2 regions of the Paenibacillus sp. TAB_01 genome follow, and region 2 is predicted to be linked to the other one. Evidence: riboswitches for the same ligand, from Rfam matches in the RefSeq annotation. Region 2 holds a riboswitch; the other holds the start of a gene.
What was found. A riboswitch is a leader RNA that binds a small molecule or an ion and turns the genes downstream of it on or off. The one in region 2 is predicted to bind FMN.
Positions count from the first base shown of each region.

Region 1 (9,017 bases), 880 kb from region 2:
CACCGGCGTATTCACACGGGCGATAGATGAATTGAGGCGGCCGGATTGCGAGTTCCTCGTTTTCGAGCAGGAGGAGGAGCTGAGAGAACGGCTGGCTGAACGATTGCAGGGGAGCGGGATACGGTTTGCGGCGGATGCGCTGGAGCTGGGCCGGGAACTGCGGCAGACAGGCTGGGGAAGAGCCGATACAATCGTCTCGGGCTTGCCCTTTGCCAATTTTGCGCCTGAGATTCGCATGAGCCTGATCGATCAGATCAAAGGAGCGCTGCGGGAGGAGGGGGTGTTCGTGACGTTCCAGTATTCTCTTCAAATGAAAAAATTGCTGATAGAGCAGTTTGACGAAGTGAGTATCGCATACGTTCCGTTCAATGTGCCTCCCGCTTTCGTTTATATATGCAGGATGCGCACCGAACAGCAGATACAGCGTTAGCTTAGCCTATGTAATGCCCGACGGAGGACGGGTGTGCGCTCCGTAGGCTCAAATCAGGTCCTGCGTTGGTACCGGAGACCGGTAACCGAAGAGGATACCAACCGGCCGCTCCTTAGGAGGGGCCGGTTTTTCTCCAAAGCTTAGATCCAAGCGCGGCTGACGATAACCAACAGGATGAAGAGAACCAAAATCACACCTGTCGATGTAAAGCCGCCAAATCCATAACCACAGCCGCAGCCTGCTCCGCCTACGATTCCGCTCATGTTTGTAAATCTCCTCTCGAGTTTTGGTTTAGGACGCTTTGACTTAAGTCCTAAGATAAAATATGCCGATTTCAGCAAAGTGCTTGGACAGATGTCCTTCCATGGCAAATTCCCCGGGAGTACGGCTGTACCGTCACAACCGGCTTCGCCCGCTCGTTGACGGATGGGCCGGGTGGCATGGTATGATGGGTGGAGAAGTTGTTCCATTACGGCAGAAGAAAGGAAAGGCATGTCATGTTTACTTCGGACATCGTGCGGGTTACCCTGAATCGAATCGAAAACTATCAACGGCTTATAAAACTGATCAGATTGAAAACGATCGAAGAGGATCGATGTACGCTGCCTCCCAAGGTGATGGCTAATTTCCTGGACGTGGCCTCCGATGATATGGCCCGCTGGCTGGATAAATTAATGCAGCTTGGCATAATTGAAAAGCTCGGTCCGGGCAATGTTTACCGTGTCGTCAATCCGACCGAGGAGAAGAACAAGCTCGATAAAATTGCCGAGCTGCTCGTGTTAATCGAAGAGCAGCCTCAGCTCAGCTTCGAGCAGCAGGCGGAATCGCTTGGGATTACGATTTCGGAGCTGGAAGGCCTGTTCGGTTTTTTTATCCAAGTCGCAAGCTAGCAGGCAGACTTCATTCTATATTCGCATGCAAACAAGGAGCAGACGCCGTGCCGGCGCTGCTCCTTTTGTATGCTGCATCTATGCGGAATGCCATGGGGGATAGAACTGTGAGCTGTTTTCGATCACCGGCTTCACCGCTGCCTCTATCCCTGCTGGATCAGGTCGGTTACGGTGGTAAGCTCATATCCGTGTTCTTTGAGATAACGGATCACCTGCGGGAGCGCCGTTACCGTGTTGGATAGATTGCCTTTCTTCCCTCCCGCGGAATGCTGCAGTATGATAGAGCCCGGCTTGACTTCCTTCTTCACATTGTCCAGAATCCGTTCGACGGAGATGCCCTCCCAGTCCCTCGTGTCGACGGAACCAGCAAACAATGCGATGCGATTGCTCCGCGTAGTCGGCGACTTCCTTGGACAGGGCGCCGTACGGCGGCCGTACAAGTGTCGGAAGCTGCCCTGTGAACCGCTGGATGGTCTGATCGGTTTTCTCGATTTGCTCAGCCATCTGCGCTTCGCTGAGCGTTGTCAGATTGGTATGATCCCAGGAATGATTGCCTATTTCATGACCTCCGGCAACGATATGCTTCATTACTTCCGGATGGGCTGCCGCGTGTTCCCCGGTAACGAAAAAGGTAGCGACCACATTCGACTTTTTCAAGATGTCGAGGATCTGCTCCGTGTACTTCGTATCCGGACCGTCATCGAAGGTGAGCGCCACTTTCTTCTGGGAACGCGGACCGGAGTAAGTTACGTGCTGCTTGAGATTGTATTCGGCGCTTGCATGCACCGCTTGCGCGGCTTGCGTTGTTGGCACGGCTTGTGTGTCGGCATGCGCCGGTTCTTTTTCTCCTGAGCCTTGTGCCGGTCCGACCGGCTGCAGGAACAGGAGTGTTGCTATCCGCGGGAGCTGCGGCTGCTGCGGCGGAAGCCAGGGGCATCGGCTTTTGTCCGCAGCCGGCCAGCGCAGCTGCGAGCAGCAGGATAGCCATCGGTTTGTAATGCACGTTATCATCTTCTTTCTAAGCCTCTTTAAACATAGTATAGCGAATATTATATCGAATTTGGTGAAATAATGTCGTGAAATTTTTGAGTCAAGCCGCTAATTTTTAGTTAGTATCTTGTCATTTGTTGAAGCGTGTGATAAAATGCAAAATAATTGAATACGGATCTTCGGGGCAGGGTGAAATTCCCGACCGGCGGTGAAGGGTCGTTCGTGACCTTAAGCCCGCGACTCGCTATCTGCTTTATGCAGGTATGCGACTGATTTGGTGAGATTCCAAGGCCGACGGTACAGTCCGGATGGGAGAAGGTCATAACAAGCGTGATAGTCTGGCGTACGTTTATTTGAATTTGCAAACAAACGTTCCGGATTCCAAGCCTGTTTAAGCATGCCCCGTTATCTTAACTTCAGATAACGGGGCTGTCTTCTTTCGAAGCTTCCTATTCAACAAGATGAACCGTTCCGCGGCCTTTTCTCAGGCAGCGGATGCGAATCCTTGGGAGGTTATGGATGATGGGCAACAATGTACTGCAGCCGGATAAGGTAATGAAAAGCGGCAATCCGGTCTCGAACCGAAACGGAGTTTGGCTGGTTGCGCTGGGCGCGGCGCTATGGGGCGTAGACCCCCTGTTTCGGATATTGCTGTTGAAGTTTTTTAGTTCATCTCAAATCGTTTTGCTGGAGCATGTGCTGCTGCTCTTATATTCCATTCCGGTTCTGTGGCTGCAGCGCAAGCAGATACGGGGGTTGGGCCTTCGTCATATCGGGGCGCTGCTGTTCATTTCATGGGGCGGCTCGGCGATTGCGACCATTATGTTCACTTCCGCTTTTGCCCACGGCAATCTTAACGGGGTGCTGCTGCTGCAAAAGCTTCAGCCGCTGTTTGCGATTCTTATGGCCCGCTGGATATTGAAGGAGCGGCTGCCCGCGCGGTTTTCCTTCTTCGTTATTATGGCTCTCGCAGGCACATATCTTCTGACCTTCGGCGTATCCATGCCGTTCCAGCAAATATCCGACGTTGCCGCTCTGGGCGGGCTGCTGTCGATTGGAGCCGCGGCCTTGTGGGGCGGTTCCACGGTGATGGGGCGGCTGCTGCTGGATAAGATGCCGTTCGAATCCGTCACGGCGCTGCGCTTTACGCTGGCGCTGCCGCTCTTGGTGTTTACCGCTTGGATGGGCGGAGATGCTTGGCAGCTTCCGGTTCAAACGTCCGATTGGCTTGCGGTTTCCGGCAACCTGGTGCTGCAGGCGTTTTTACCCGGCTTGATCAGCCTGCTCCTTTATTACCGCGGCTTGTCGGGCACGAAGGCTTCCTACGCTACACTGGCGGAGCTGTTCTTCCCGGCGATCGGGGTGCTGGTCAACTGGCTCGTCTTCCAGCAAGGGGTGACGGCTGCGCAAATTGCCGGCTTCCTGCTTATCTGGCTCATGCTGTTCAGCCTCTCGCGTCAGCAGGATGCGGACCGGCCTTTAAGTGCGAAGGCGCCGCGTTCGGCAGAGGCTTAAAAAGAAACAAGGGCGGCCCTTTGGCCGCCCTTGTTTCTTTGTTTTGATGTTACACTTTCGGCTCGAACGTTTTACAGTCCGTTTCAGCGGAATTCGCTGCTTGTTGACTGCGGTTGTTCACCACATAGATGGAGGAAGCCGTACATTTGTTACCAGCTCCCCAGTAATTACAGGAATTCACTTCGCACATTACATCTTTTGCCATGGATATCACCTCCTTACTAATCAGGATGACCGGATTGTACGGGTTTATACTAGAATGCCGTATGAAAGCTTGTTTTTTCGAATACATATAGTGAGGAACTTTACTGCTTTAGCGGGAGGTCTTGGCTTATGACGAAGAAAGCGAAAGCGGCCGGAAAAACGGGCTTTATCTTGTACGGGGTTCTGATGCTTTGTATCCCGGCGGTGCTTTATCTGGAAATGCACGGCTATATTGCAGCCAGCATCGCCCTTGTCGTGCTTATGTTTGCTATTTCCATGGGGATGCTATGGGTATCCGAGGCGGAAGACGGGACGGAGCGCCGTGCATCGGCACCTGAAGGCCGGGTGCGTCAGCGGGGGTAATAACGTTTAAGCAAACAGACACAGGTTAGAAGGGCGAAGGACGTCCCTTTGCTCTTTTGGCCGGTGTACAAAGGAATTTGGGACAGGCATGTAGAAATGAGTTAAAGAGAATGAAACTACCAAGCAAGGAGCCGAGAGAATGAACTTGGGCAGTAAGCTGAAGCAGCTTAGGCAGCGGCAGGACATCACGTTACGGAAGCTTGGCGAGAAGGCGGGAGTCAGCTATTCGATTATGAACGCCATTGAAAATGGCAGGTTCCAGCCGTCTGCCGACGTGATCCGTTCCCTGGCCAATGTCCTGCAGTATGACGAGGTCGAAGAACTGCTGAGGCTGGCCGAAGCGCCGGCGGAGGGAATGACGGGTACCAACCAAAAATTGAAAGAGAAGGGGCAGGAGGCAGGAATGAATCCGAATATTGCACACACTGTATTTTTTAAATTGCGTTTTCCAGCTCAATCCGAGGAAGCGCAAGCTTTTCTGACCAGCAGCGCAGCAACCTTGACAGAGGTGCCGAACGTGCTCCGTTTTCAAGTGCTGAAGCAGCAAAGCGGCAAAAATCCGTACGAATACGGCTTTTACATGGAATTTGCGAGTCAAGCGGATTACGAGGCGTATAACAGCCACCCGGTTCATGTTCAATATGTGGAGGAAGTGTGGAAGCGGGACGTGACGGACTTTTTGGAGATTGATTATACGATAATAGCCGCACCTGGCGAGTGACCGGTAATTACAGCTTCATACATTTAGCGTAAAGGAGGCGGCAGGATGCTTTGGGTAATTACGGTCGTTGTTGTGCTTGCGCTCAGTATCATGCTGTACCGAGCCGCTAAGCGGAAGCCGAAGTACGACAGCAAGGTGGTCAAGCTGTCCGATGTGCGGGCGAGGGCGGGGAAAGCCGCTTCGCAGCCCTGCTCCTTCTGCAAAAAAAAGGCGGCCAAGCTCACCTTCTACGCTTCCGAGCAAGGGCAGGTTGTCGGCGTATGCGGCGATTGCAGATCGCAGGCGGAGAAAAGATCGATGCTGCCGCTGTAACCGCGGTGGCATACAAATTGCACATTTTGCCAATACTACTGCTCAAACAGAGCAGAGGAGTTAAGCAGCATGTGCAACCGACTGACCTTACATACCGACGTATCCGAATTAAGCGATGCCTTCGGCATTTCCCGCGTCTTATTTTATTATGCCAATCAACGGAGTCTTGTCCCGAATGAATCGATTGCGGTCATTCGCATGCAGGGGGAGGAACGGACGCTGGATGCGTTTCGCTGGGGCTTGATGCCGTTCTGGGCGCAGGGAGCCAATCGGGCCGACATCGGCACCGCCTTCGAGCGAAGAGCGTTCGATCATCTGCTGAAGCGGCAGCGCTGCATTGTGCCTGCCAGCAGCTTCGATCAAGTGACGGTGCTCGGCAAGAAGCGGGAGGAGGTCCGGCGGTTCGTTGTGCCGGGACGCCCGGCTTTCGGGATGGCCGCCGTGTTCGACGAATGGAACGGTTCCTTCGACGAGGAGCTGCGGACATGCACGATTCTGACCCGCAAGGTATGGAACGAGTCGCTGAACGCGGAGGAGCATGTGCCGGTAATTCTGGATGCGGAGCAAATCGACCGCTGGCTGAGTCCGAAGCTGTTCGACAAAGCGCTGGTGAAAGAGCTGCTCGAATCGGCGTCCGTACCGCCGCTGCGGGAGCTGCCCGCCGCTTTATGGGAACCGCGTATGGGATGAGGAGGAGCTTGAGCCTGTTCCGGTTCGGCCTGGTATGATTTAGTATTATAGGGCGGCAGATGCCGTAAAAAACAAGCCCGGGTCTTTGGCTCCCGGGCTTGTTTGTGCTGCGTCGCAGACGCAGACACTGGCGGTTTGTGGCAGTCTTAGCCAGCTCGCTGTCGATCCGGTTCTCAAACCGCCTTCAGCGGTTCCACGGAATATCGTTGTCATGGATGAAGGACAGGCGGTAAATTTGCTTGGGACGGCCCTTGGCCTTCCCTTTTTCCTCTCCGACGATCTCCACGAGGCCGGCATCGAGCCACTGCAGCAGAAAACGGTGCGTGCTTCGGACGGTCACTCCCAGTAGGAGGGACAGCTCCTGCGCCGTATACTCCAGCTTCCGCTTGCGGGCCACCTGGGCGACGATCTTCCCCAAGTAAGGGAGCGTCATTCCGCTCGCCTCCATTTTTTGGATAAGCTCGGGAGGAACAAGCGAAGCGTCGTATTCGAGCGGCTGCGACATCTCCAGCGAACCGATGAGGCCGCGGTCCGTCGCGTACGATAAAGCAGTGATTGCCTCCGGCTTCCTTCGCCTGGCGGAGGGCCAGCCGCGCATGGGTGCCGGCTTCGCCGGCGGAACGGCCAAAGCCGATGCCGATGCTGAAGGTAATGCCGAGCATTTTCTCCGCTTCTCCCGCGAGCGAGATGTACTTGTAACCTCCGGTCACCCGCTCGAAGCTCCCCCTCGTCGTGATGAAGAGATATTCATCTCCTCCCAGATGGGTGAGGTGGGCATCGAGCGATTCCACGTAAGCCAGCAGCATTTTATGGACTTCCAGCTTCAGCTTCTGAAGGTCATGCTCGGTAAAACGCCGGTTGATCATATCGCCGGCGCCGTCCAGATGAACCATTCCGACCACGATTTGCGATTCGTTGCCGCGCCGGGTTTCCGTGGACAGCAGCGCGCGCTCCAGCGAAACGATCATGTCCTGCTCCGTCGGAACGACCCACTGATTAGGGATACCAAGGCGTGTAAGCTCCTCGGATACGGATTTGACTGCCGTCAACACGGCCTGACAGGCGCCGCTTTGATACTGGCGCACGTGGAACCGGACCAGCTCTTCTTTGGAATAAGGGTGAAGCCCTTTATAGTACACGACCTCCACGTTCATTTCGCTCAGCTCTTTGAAGATGCGGTCGACTTGTTTCTTGGTCATCGTATCTACGGACAGCGTCTTGAGGCCGTGGCGTTTTTCGAGCAGGAACAGCGCCCGGTACAAGCCGGTCCCCGTCAGAGGGACAAAATGAACCGGAATGGAGAACTGGAGCCTGTCTGCCGCAATCCTGTAGGGAATCGGTCCGGTAAACAGGAGCACCTCGACCTGATCCATCAGCTCGAGCGCAAGGGCCGGCGCCTCTTCCTCGCTCCGGTAAGTCCGCGCAGCCGGCTGAAAGGAAGGAAACCGCTGCAGCGTATGTAACAAATCCCGGACGGCTTCCTCCGGTCCGATCACGCCAATCGAAATTCCTTGACCATTTGATTGTTTCGAATCGTTCTCCATGGAACCAGCTTCCCCTATCAAAACGAAATTTCCGCGGCTCTAAGCGCGGCAACGGAAGCAAGCAGGGCGAACCCGAGAGGGATACAGTCTTCCTCGATCGTAAATCGGGGATGATGCAGACCGTAGGCTTGCTCACACCCGGCGGCCGAGCCTGACCCGAGCCAGAAGAAGCAGCCGGGCACGTGCTCCAAGTAGACCGAAAAGTCTTCTCCCGCAAGCGTAGGCTCCGCCGTCGTACGCTGCTCCCGGCCGAGCAGCATATCGGCCGTCTGCTCTACATAATAAACAGAACGGGGATCGTTGACAAGTACGGAAACCTGCTCGATATAGCTCAATTGAACATTGCAGCGGTACGCGGAACCGATTTGCCCGGCAAGCCTTTCAATTCGAGCCTTCATCGTCTGCTGCAGCGCCGGGGAGAACGTCCGCACGGTGCCGATCAGCCGGGCATACTGCGGAATGACATTGTTGGCTTCCCCGGCCTGGAAGCTCCCGATCGTGATGACGGCAGGCTCAAAGGGCGAGATTTCGCGGCTGACGGCGGTTTGCAGCCCCATCACTACAGCGGAGGCGGCGACAATCGGGTCCTGACACCGGTCGGGAATCGCCCCGTGGCCGCCTTTGCCCTCGAAGGTGATTTCAATGCGGTCTACGGAGCCCATGAAGGCGCCGCTGCCCGTAGCGATCCGGCCGACCGGCAGCGTAGGCAGATTATGCAGGCCGTAAATCTCGTTTACGCCCTCCAGCACGCCGTCGCGGATCATCGCTTTGGCGCCCGCGTTCGTTTCCTCCGCGCCTTGGAAAATAAACCGGACGCTCCCGGGGAACGACTCCCGGACTTCCGCCAGCAGCTGGGCTGCGCCAAGCAGGATGGCCGTATGCGCGTCATGCCCGCAGGCGTGCATAATTCCGTGGCGCCGGGAAGCGAACGGAAGTCCGGTTTCTTCCGCGACAGGAAGCGCGTCCATATCCGCCCGCAGCGCGATGACCGGGCCCGGACGGCTGCCCTTAAGCTCGGCCACGACTCCATGGCCGCCGACCTGCGTCTGAGGCTTCAGGCCGAGCCGCCGCAGCGCAGACGCCACTTTGTCTGCGGTCCGGCTTTCCTGATGGCTGAGCTCCGGATATTGTTGCAGGTCGCGGCGAAAGGCGATCCATTCTTCTTTCCGTGCGTGGCTGCGCTGCAGGAGCTGATGAAGCTGTTGTTTATTCATAAGGCAACTCCCTGTCCTTATCGTTATCCTTATCCTTGGCCGTTGATTTTCGGTAAAGCGCCTCCTTGATCGCGCGTCCGGTCGGCGTAGCCGCGAGACCGCCTTGAGCGGTTTCGCGGAACTTCTCCGGCATGGCGCTGCCGA
Region 1 covers NZ_JBIFNP010000001.1:5,060,010-5,069,026, reverse strand. Annotated here, with positions in the region: gene ACHHV8_RS24670 (class I SAM-dependent methyltransferase) at 1-430, shown strand, start outside; gene ACHHV8_RS24665 (YjcZ family sporulation protein) at 571-693, opposite strand; gene ACHHV8_RS24660 (hypothetical protein) at 928-1,320, shown strand; gene ACHHV8_RS24655 (polysaccharide deacetylase family protein) at 1,501-2,331, opposite strand; FMN riboswitch at 2,482-2,634, shown strand; gene ACHHV8_RS24650 (DMT family transporter) at 2,833-3,825, shown strand; gene ACHHV8_RS24645 (DUF1540 domain-containing protein) at 3,875-4,030, opposite strand; gene ACHHV8_RS24640 (hypothetical protein) at 4,159-4,392, shown strand; gene ACHHV8_RS24635 (Dabb family protein) at 4,532-5,113, shown strand; gene ACHHV8_RS24630 (hypothetical protein) at 5,159-5,425, shown strand; gene ACHHV8_RS24625 (SOS response-associated peptidase) at 5,495-6,115, shown strand; gene ACHHV8_RS24620 (GGDEF domain-containing protein) at 6,325-7,659, opposite strand; gene ACHHV8_RS24615 (M20 metallopeptidase family protein) at 7,677-8,873, opposite strand; gene sdaAA (L-serine ammonia-lyase, iron-sulfur-dependent, subunit alpha) at 8,866-9,017, opposite strand, start outside.
Region 1: another riboswitch for FMN. It lies ahead of ACHHV8_RS24650 (DMT family transporter); the one in region 2 lies ahead of ribD (bifunctional diaminohydroxyphosphoribosylaminopyrimidine deaminase/5-amino-6-(5-phosphoribosylamino)uracil reductase RibD).

Region 2 (9,017 bases):
CGGGTGCCGGCGCCCTTCCAGCCTAACTGCTGAGCGATGCGGGTCAGCTTGACGGAGTTAGGATCGCCGATAATCCCCCCTTCGGTTTCGTAGCCGGCATACCGGATCAGCTGATGATTCCATATCCGTACAGGAGCCGAATCTGCAGCAGGATCGGATGGATCGGCCGGAGCGGGGGCGAACAAGGTAAGGGTCGGGATAATTTTCCCTTGATTCGTCGCTAATGCTATATGCTCCAGCAAAGCTTGAAAGACGGATTCCGCCGTGCCGAGTTCTCGCCGGTCATAGACGGCAAGCGACTTCCAGAACAGCCTGCCGATGCATCGGTTGCTGTTGCGCCAGGCCATTCGCGCTCCGTGTTCGAGCTCCTCGAACGTATGCTTATAGGTGCCGGTCCGGGCAATTTCCCGCTCGATCTCAAGGAGCCTGGAGGCTGTACGATCGGTGCTGCCCAGCTCGGCGTAGCATTGAATAATGAAGCTTTCCGCTTCTTGATATAAGGCCGTAAGGGTAGGATTCATCCCTGGGTCACTTCGCTTTCTATGACGGACTGACGTTAGTTATTAGAATAAATCTTACCATAAAAAAAGGCCTTGCATTCTGAAATGCAGGGCCTCTTTGTGGCAGTTGTCGCACAGTATCGCAGTCCAGAATCTCCACGCTGTTATCTTGCCCTGGATTCGTCCATAAACAAATATTTCAAACAATACAATCCCGATAAGCCCACTAATGTATAGATAATCCGGCTGATCCCGGACGACTCACGGTGGATGTCTCCGCCGAGCACTGCAGTGACAAGATCCCATTCAAACAATCCAACCAGCAACCAGTTTAAGGCACCGATGATAACCAGCGTTAGAGCTACTTTACCCATTCGATACACCCTTTCTTTAATGGTTTGTTTCAACTTGATGGGAAGCTTCAGGCGCGTGAGCGGTAAACATGCAAACACATGCTGAAGCTTTAATTTTATTGTCTTCAAGTGAATTATTGCCATAAAGCGAGATGACTATGCGCTCCTCTTTTTTTCATACTATGGGATAAATGCACAAGGGAGGGAAGGCGATGAAAGCAGCTGTCGGCTCCACTGTTTATATACGATTGCGCAAACGGGTGTCCGTCAAACGGGGGGAATCGATTCATCTGGGGCGCATAGCCCAATTGCTGGTCGATACCGAGTACGAGGAGGCGCTTCACAAGCTTTTGCTGCATCAGCCCAAGGAGAAGGAAGGCAATATCGTACTCATCGACATGATGCTCATTGTGGAAAAAATAAAACGTCAATTTCCTATGCTCCAAATAGAGCATTTCGGCGAGCCTCACTGTCTGGTTGAGGTCAATGATGACCGTAAGCCTCCAAATCTGGTCCTTATTGTTATTGTCTGGCTCCTGCTGTTCGTCGGTTCAGGCCTTGCCATAATGAATTTTCATGCCGATGTGAGCATGGCGGAGGTCCACAGGCGAATTTATCAGCTGCTGACCGGCAAATATGTACAGCATCCGCTGCTGCTGCAGATTCCTTATTCTATCGGGATCGGCGTCGGCATGATTATTTTCTTCAATCATTTATTCAAGAAGAAATTCAATGAAGAGCCGAGCCCGCTGGAGGTGGAAATGTTCATGTACCAGGAGAATGTCAATACGTACGTTGTCACCGAGGAATACTGCAAGATTCATGAAGCGAGGGAAAAATCATGACCCTCTGGTGGTCGGTGCCCCTTCTCATTTTTCTGGGCATCGCGGGCGGCATTGCCGTAGGCAGCGGCATGGTAGCTTTTTTGGTCGTTCTGAACATTATCCCGAGGCTTGCCCAGATCAGCCGGACGTATCACCTGATTCGATGGCTTGAGGGCGCAGTCATCGGCGGCTCGCTGTTTTTTACTTTAACCGATTTCTTTGAATGGTCGTTTTCGTTCTATCCCTTGGCGGCCGCTTTATTCGGACTGTTGGCGGGCGGCTTTGTAGGCATGCTGGCCGGCGCATTGACGGAAGTGATCAATGTGCTGCCGATTCTGGCGAAGCGTATCGGGATGGGATCGTATATGATTTGGTTTTTGATGGCTATGATCTTCGGCAAGGTGCTGGGCTCTTTACTGGATTGGCTTCATTTTCTCGAATAACACGCCGACATCATGCGAAAGGAGAATGACACATGCGAAAAGTGCCTATCAAACCGAAGCACATTTCAAACGGAGATTCCGCCGGAATCGGCGAGGACAAGAAGCTGGAGATTGACCGTGAAGGAAATATTGTGAACGATCATTCCCATTTAACGGAGGAAGAAGAGCAGGGATACATGGATGCAGAGCATCCCGGTGAGCACCATATGAAATCCGGTGAGGAGCTGCATGGGGCACACCGCGGCGAATCGCATGATGATGATATACAGCATCAGGAACCTCTCAAGGCTCATTATAAAGCACATCAAGAGACAGGCGAGGATGCGCGGCACGATAAGCCTAACGGCCATAGCGGGGAAGAACAAGACAAGCAGTCTTCCGGAAAAAAAGCGAAGGGGGCAACCGGCAAAAAAACCGAAAATGTGCTGACCCGCGAAGAAATGAAGTTCAAGAAGGAGGATAAAATCAGTCCTGATTTCGATATGCTGAAGAGGGCGCTGGAGGAGCAGGTCGGGCTGAATAAAAGCTTCGACGTCGTATTCCGGGAGATGATCTTCGGCGGAACGAAGGTCGCCGTATTTTATTATAACGGCTTTGCCAAGGATACGGTGCTTACCGCGATTCTCGACAGGCTGTCTTATGCCGACGGGCTGCAGCGAGATCGTTCGTCCAAGCAAGGCGGGAACGACGATGCGCTGAGCGATACGCCGATTGAGCATGCAATTAACGGAGAAGAAGGCGACAAGAGAGTCCAGCTGTTCATGGATGCGCTTATTCCGCACATTCAAGTCAAGCAGACGAATAAGCTGAGCGAAGTGATCGATAATGTGTCGATGGGAGCCTCCGGATTTTTCTTCGAAGGTTCCAGCAGCGCTATTATCGTAGACGCCAAAAGCTTCCCCGTCCGTTCTACCGAGGAACCGGATTTGGAGCGGGTCGTCCGGGGCTCGCGCGACGGCTTTGTAGAGACGCTGCTGACGAATGTGACGCTGGTTCGGCGCCGTATCAGAGACCCGAGGCTGAAGCTGGTGATGACGAGGGCGGGAAGACGGACGCATACCGATATTTGTCTCGCTTATATCGACGATATATGCGATCACGATTTGGTGGACGCCGTACGAAAAAAAATTGAAGACGTCAAGGTAGACGGCCTGCCGCTGGCGGAGAAGCAGCTCGAGGAGGCCATCGTGGGTACCGGGTGGAACCCGTATCCGATGGTAAGGTACTCGGAGCGGCCGGACGTCGTATCCGTCCATCTATTGGAGGGGCATCTCGCCGTTTTCGTCGATACGTCGCCGAGTGTCATGATTCTGCCGACGACCTTCTTCCACCACGTGCAGCATGCGGAGGAATACCGGCAGACGCCGACGACCGGCACTTATTTACGATGGGTTCGATTCATCGGAATTATGGCTTCGCTGTTTCTGCTGCCATTATGGTTTCTGCTGGTGACCTCGCCGGAGCTGAAGCCGCCGGGTCTTGAATTTATCGGTCCGCAAAAGGCCGCGAAGCTGCCGCTGCTGCTGCAATTTTTGATCGCAGAGCTTGGGATCGATCTGATGCGGATGGCAGCCGTGCACACGCCGACCCCGCTGGCAACCGCGATGGGCTTGGTGGCGGCGATTTTGGTCGGCGATGTGGCGGTGAAGACGGGCTTGTTCGTCAATGAGGTTATCCTGTATCTCGCGGTGGCTGCGGTCGGAACGTTTGCCACCCCGAGCTATGAGCTGAGTCTCGCGAACCGGCTGACCCGGCTTGCACTGCTTTTGCTCGCGGCGGTATTCAAGGTTCCCGGACTGGTGATCGGAACGACGGTCTGGTTCATCTATCTGGCCACCCGCCGCTCTTACAACGCGCCGTATATGTGGCCGTTCGTCCCGTTCAATTTTAAAGCGTTGAACGATATTATGGTCCGTAAGCCGTTCTTGACCGTCAAGAGACGAATGAGCCTGACCAAGCCGTCGGACAGCACCAGACAGCCAACGGATTAACCAATCCCCTTGTTGTCAGCATATCCTTATCTATGGTACCTTAGATGTAATGCTTAGGGGGAAGAGGGATACGGACGATGTACTTACATGGAACAAGTCAAATTAACGATAAAGGACACCTCCAAATCGGCGGCTGCGATACGCTGCAGTTAGCGGAGCAATTCGGAACGCCGCTTTATATTATGGATGAAGCTTTAATCCGGCAGCGCTGCCGTGAGTATATGGAGGCATTCAAAGCCTCCGGTTTGAAATTTCAAGTGGCCTATGCCAGCAAGGCTTTTTGCGTAATGGCGATGTGCCGCATCGTGGAAGAAGAGGGCCTGTCGCTGGACGTCGTTTCCGACGGCGAGCTGTATACCGCTCTGCAGGCCGGCTTCCCGCCGGAGCGTATCCACTTCCACGGCAACAACAAAACGCCGCAGGAGCTGGCTATGGCTATCGACGCTCAAATCGGCTGCTTCGTTGTCGATAATCTGGTGGAGCTGCACATGCTGAACGCCATTGCCGGCGACAAGCGCCAGCGGGTGAAGATCTTGTTCCGCATTACGCCGGGCGTTGAGGCGCATACGCACGAATATATTTCGACGGGCCAGACGGATTCCAAATTCGGTTTGGATATCGATAACGGCTCGGCCTACCGCGCGGTGCAGGAAGCGGTCGAGCTGCCTCATATCGAGCTGTTGGGCGTACATTCCCATATCGGCTCGCAGATTTTCGAGGTAGAAGGCTTCCAGATGGCGGTCGACAAGGTTATCGGGTTCGCGGCCAAAGTACGCGACGAGATGAACGTGATCTTCTCCGTGATCAACCTCGGCGGCGGCTTCGGCATCCGCTATGTGGAGGGCGACACGCCGCTGCCGGTATCGCAGTACGTGAAGTCTATTACCGATTCGATCAAATCGAATTTCGCCCGCTTCGACTACCCTACCCCGGAAATCTGGGTAGAGCCGGGCCGCAGCATCGTAGGCGACTCGGGGACGACACTGTATACCGTCGGCACGTATAAGGACATTCCCGGCATCCGCAAATATGTGGCGGTAGACGGAGGGATGACCGATAATCCGCGTCCGGCACTGTATGAATCCCGCTATGAAGCGATGCTCGCGAACCGTGCGGCGGAAGCCGACGAAGAGCTGGTATCGATTGCCGGCAAATGCTGCGAAAGCGGCGATATGCTGATCTGGGATATTCGTCTGCCGAAGGTAGAAACCGGCGATTTGTTGGCCGTTTCCTGCACAGGCGCTTATAACTACGCTATGGCAAGCAATTATAACCGGATCCGCCGTCCGGCCGTCGTCTTTGTGAAAGACGGGGAAGCGGATGTCGTTGTCGAGCGGGAAACCTACCAGAATATCGTCGGCAACGACGTAATCCCTGCACGCATGAGACCCGTTACCAAGACGGTGTAACAGGATGAGATAAAAAGAAAGACCGGCTGCCCGGATGTACGGGGCGGCCGGTCTTTTCCTGTTTTTAGAGCGCAGCGAGCGTTTGTTTGGGCCCGCCTCATTTCGGATTTGTGAACATGTCCGCATTATAGTACAATAGGACTCATTGAATAATAAAGGAGTGTACCTACATATGGCAAAACAAGCGCAAATTAAAATGGCGAACGGTGACGAGATCGTCATCGATCTGTTTGAGAAAGACGCACCGAACACGGTGGCTAACTTTGAAAAGCTGGCTAACGAAGGATTTTACAACGGTCTTGTATTCCACCGTGTCATTCCCGGCTTCGTAGCTCAAGGCGGCTGCCCGCAAGGCACAGGCACAGGCGGTCCAGGCTACAAAATCAATTGCGAAATCAACCCGAACAAGCACGAGCGCGGCTCCTTGGCTATGGCGCATGCAGGCCGTAACACAGGCGGCAGCCAGTTCTACATCGTGTACCAGCCGCAGCCTCATTTGGACGGACAGCATACGGTGTTCGGTAAAGTCGCTTCCGGTATGGAGCATGTCGACAAGTTCCAAGGCCGTGACAAAATGGAAACGGTGAAAGTCGTCGAGGTGTAATTTCACTAGACAACTACCAAATTACACTATATACTAATTTAAAGTAAGTTTCCTTCGGGGCGGGGTGAAATTCCCTACCGGCGGTGATACGTCCGCTGCTTAGGCGGCAGGACGTTCAGTCCGTGACCCGTGCTGCAAGCTTTGCTGCAGACGGTGGACTCGGTGCAATTCCGAGACCGACAGTATAGTCTGGATGGGAGAAGGAAAACGTAGACTTGCATGCTTATTTGCTTTAGCCTTTATTGAAAGCCGCTTGGATATTCCTGTCGATCGTGCAGGCTTGGCCTGCCGTGGGGAATGAACATCGCTTTATAAAGAATGCCGCTTTCTGCGGACAAGCATCGATTTCCTCTCTTCTTGGATACGATGCGTCCTGTCAGCGGAGCTTCTTGTCGCGATTTTCAGCCGTTCATTGTGCTGTATGACGGTTTATTCCAAGCTGTCTGCTGATGATAAAAGCTTTGTAAAGCTGTTCTGCGTTTGACGTGTACCTATCGATCCAAGCCCCTTTTTCTTAGGAAAAAGCGGGCTTTTTTTGTCGTGAAGGAACGGATGAGGAGGATGGTTGGTGGAGCTGCTTAACGACGAATTTTACATGAAGCTGGCCATTCAGCTCGCCGAAGGGGCCTCTGGCCAGACAGGAATCAATCCCGTCGTCGGATGCGTGCTCGTCAAGGACGGGCGCATTGTCGGCATGGGGGCGCATTTGAAGCGCGGAACCGCGCACGCGGAAGTTCATGCGCTGCAAATGGCGGGAGCGGAGGCTGAAGACAGCACCGCTTACGTAACGCTGGAGCCGTGCAGCCATTACGGCAAAACGCCTCCCTGCAGCGACCGCTTGATCAAAGAGAAGGTGAAGCGGGTCGTTGTGGCGGCAACCGACCCCAATCCGCTGGTGGCGGGTACGGGGCTCGACAGACTGCGGCAGCACGGGCTGGAAGTGACGACAGGCGTGCTGAGGGAAGAGGCGGAGCGGCTGAATGAAGCGTTCAACCGCTTCATCATGACGCGGCGTCCGTTCGTTACGCTGAAGACGGCAAGCACGCTGGACGGCAAGATAGCGACGCGCACCGGGGACAGCAAATGGATTACCGGCCCTGACTCGCGGGCCTATGTGCACACGCTGCGCCACCGGAATCAAGCGATCATGGTCGGCGTCGGCACGGTGTTGAGTGACGATCCGCTGCTCACGACGCGCCTTGACGTGCCTGCGCTGCATCCGATCCGGCTCATCGTCGACTCGGCCTTAAGGCTTCCGCTTCAGGCGCAGGTCGTCACGGACAAGTCGGCCGAGACGATTGTCCTGACAACGGAAGGCGCCGACCCGCAGAAGCGCCTGCAGCTTGAGGCCGCGGGCGTCACGGTGTTGTCCTGCGGTGCAGGGCCGAAGGTGGATTTGAACAGGGCCCTCGAGCTCTTGGGCGAACGGGATATCGCCTCGATTCTGCTGGAGGGCGGAGGCAAGCTGAACGGCGCGATGCTCGAGCAGGGCTTCATCGACAAGCTGGTGCTGTTCTACGCTCCGAAGATTATCGGCGGAGATCAGGCACCCGGCAATTTCAGCTTCGGCGGGTTTGAACGGATGAAGGACGCGATCGAACTGGAGCGGATTTCGCTGCAGTGCTTCGGAGACGATGTATGCCTGACGGGTTATCCGCGCAATAGGGATGAGGTGAAATCAGTTGTTCACGGGAATCATTGAAGAAATCGGCACCATGCGCCGGATTACAAAGCAGGGACAGGCGATGATCCTGACGATCGGAGCCAAACGCATTTTGGAGGACGTTCATCTAGGGGACAGCATTGCCGTCAACGGAGTTTGCCTTACGGTCGTTCAGTTTGACGAGTCCTCCATTACGGTGGATGTCATGCCGGAAACGTTCCGCAGAACCTCGCTGCAGAGACTCCACGTCGGGGATGCAGTCAATTTGGAGAGAGCGATGGCGGCCGGCGGACGCTTCGGCGGTCATATTGTGCAGGGGCATGTGGATTCCACCGGAATCATCACCTCGCGGAAGCCGGAGGAAAACGCAGTCGTTTTCCAGATCGAGCCGCAGGAGCGGGATATTTTAAAATATTTGATTCCGCACGGTTCGATTACGGTCGACGGCATCAGTCTTACCTTGGTGCATGTAGACGACCGGGGATTTACGGTATCCATAATTCCTCATACGCTGGCCCAAACGGTGCTGCAGCGCAAGCATGCGGGCGATGAGGTGAATTTGGAAGCCGATGTGCTGGGCAAATATATAGAGAAGCTGCTGTTGAGCCGGAATCCGGACCCTGCTGCCCCGGGCAAGTCGAGCCGGTTGACAGAGGCCTTTTTATCCGAGAACGGATTTCTGTAAAACGGCAGAATAAGGAAGGCAGGGATAGAAGCTATGACGAAACCGACTTCATTTCATACCATTGAAGAAGCGATTTATGACCTTATGCTGGGCAAAGTGATTATTGTAGTGGATGACCAGGACCGCGAAAATGAAGGGGATTTTATTGCTTTGGCGGACAAAGCCACCCCGGACGTCATTAACTTTATGATCAAGGAAGGCCGTGGGCTTGTGTGCGTGCCGATTACGGAAGAGAGGGCCCGGGAGCTGGAGCTGCCGCCGATGGTCACCAAAAACACCGACTACCACGGGACGGCCTTTACCGTTTCGGTCGATTACTCTGAGACGACGACGGGCATTTCCGCGACCGAGCGCTCCATGACGGTGAAAGCTCTGATCGATCCGACGACGAGACCCGAGCATTTCCGCCGGCCAGGCCATATGTTCCCGCTTATTGCCAAGAAGGGCGGCGTGCTGCGCCGTGCCGGTCATACGGAGGCTGCGGTCGATTTGGCGCGGATGTGCGGTTCCTATCCTGCCGCGGTCATTTGCGAAGTGATCAAGGA
Region 2 covers NZ_JBIFNP010000001.1:4,180,393-4,189,409, reverse strand. Annotated here, with positions in the region: gene ACHHV8_RS20340 (nitric oxide synthase oxygenase) at 1-521, opposite strand, end outside; gene ACHHV8_RS20335 (DUF378 domain-containing protein) at 665-874, opposite strand; gene ACHHV8_RS20330 (stage V sporulation protein AA) at 1,066-1,698, shown strand; gene ACHHV8_RS20325 (stage V sporulation protein AB) at 1,695-2,120, shown strand; gene ACHHV8_RS20320 (spore germination protein) at 2,153-4,111, shown strand; gene lysA (diaminopimelate decarboxylase) at 4,189-5,520, shown strand; gene ACHHV8_RS20310 (peptidylprolyl isomerase) at 5,693-6,124, shown strand; FMN riboswitch at 6,171-6,333, shown strand; gene ribD (bifunctional diaminohydroxyphosphoribosylaminopyrimidine deaminase/5-amino-6-(5-phosphoribosylamino)uracil reductase RibD) at 6,693-7,826, shown strand; gene ribE (riboflavin synthase) at 7,807-8,472, shown strand; gene ACHHV8_RS20295 (bifunctional 3,4-dihydroxy-2-butanone-4-phosphate synthase/GTP cyclohydrolase II) at 8,506-9,017, shown strand, end outside.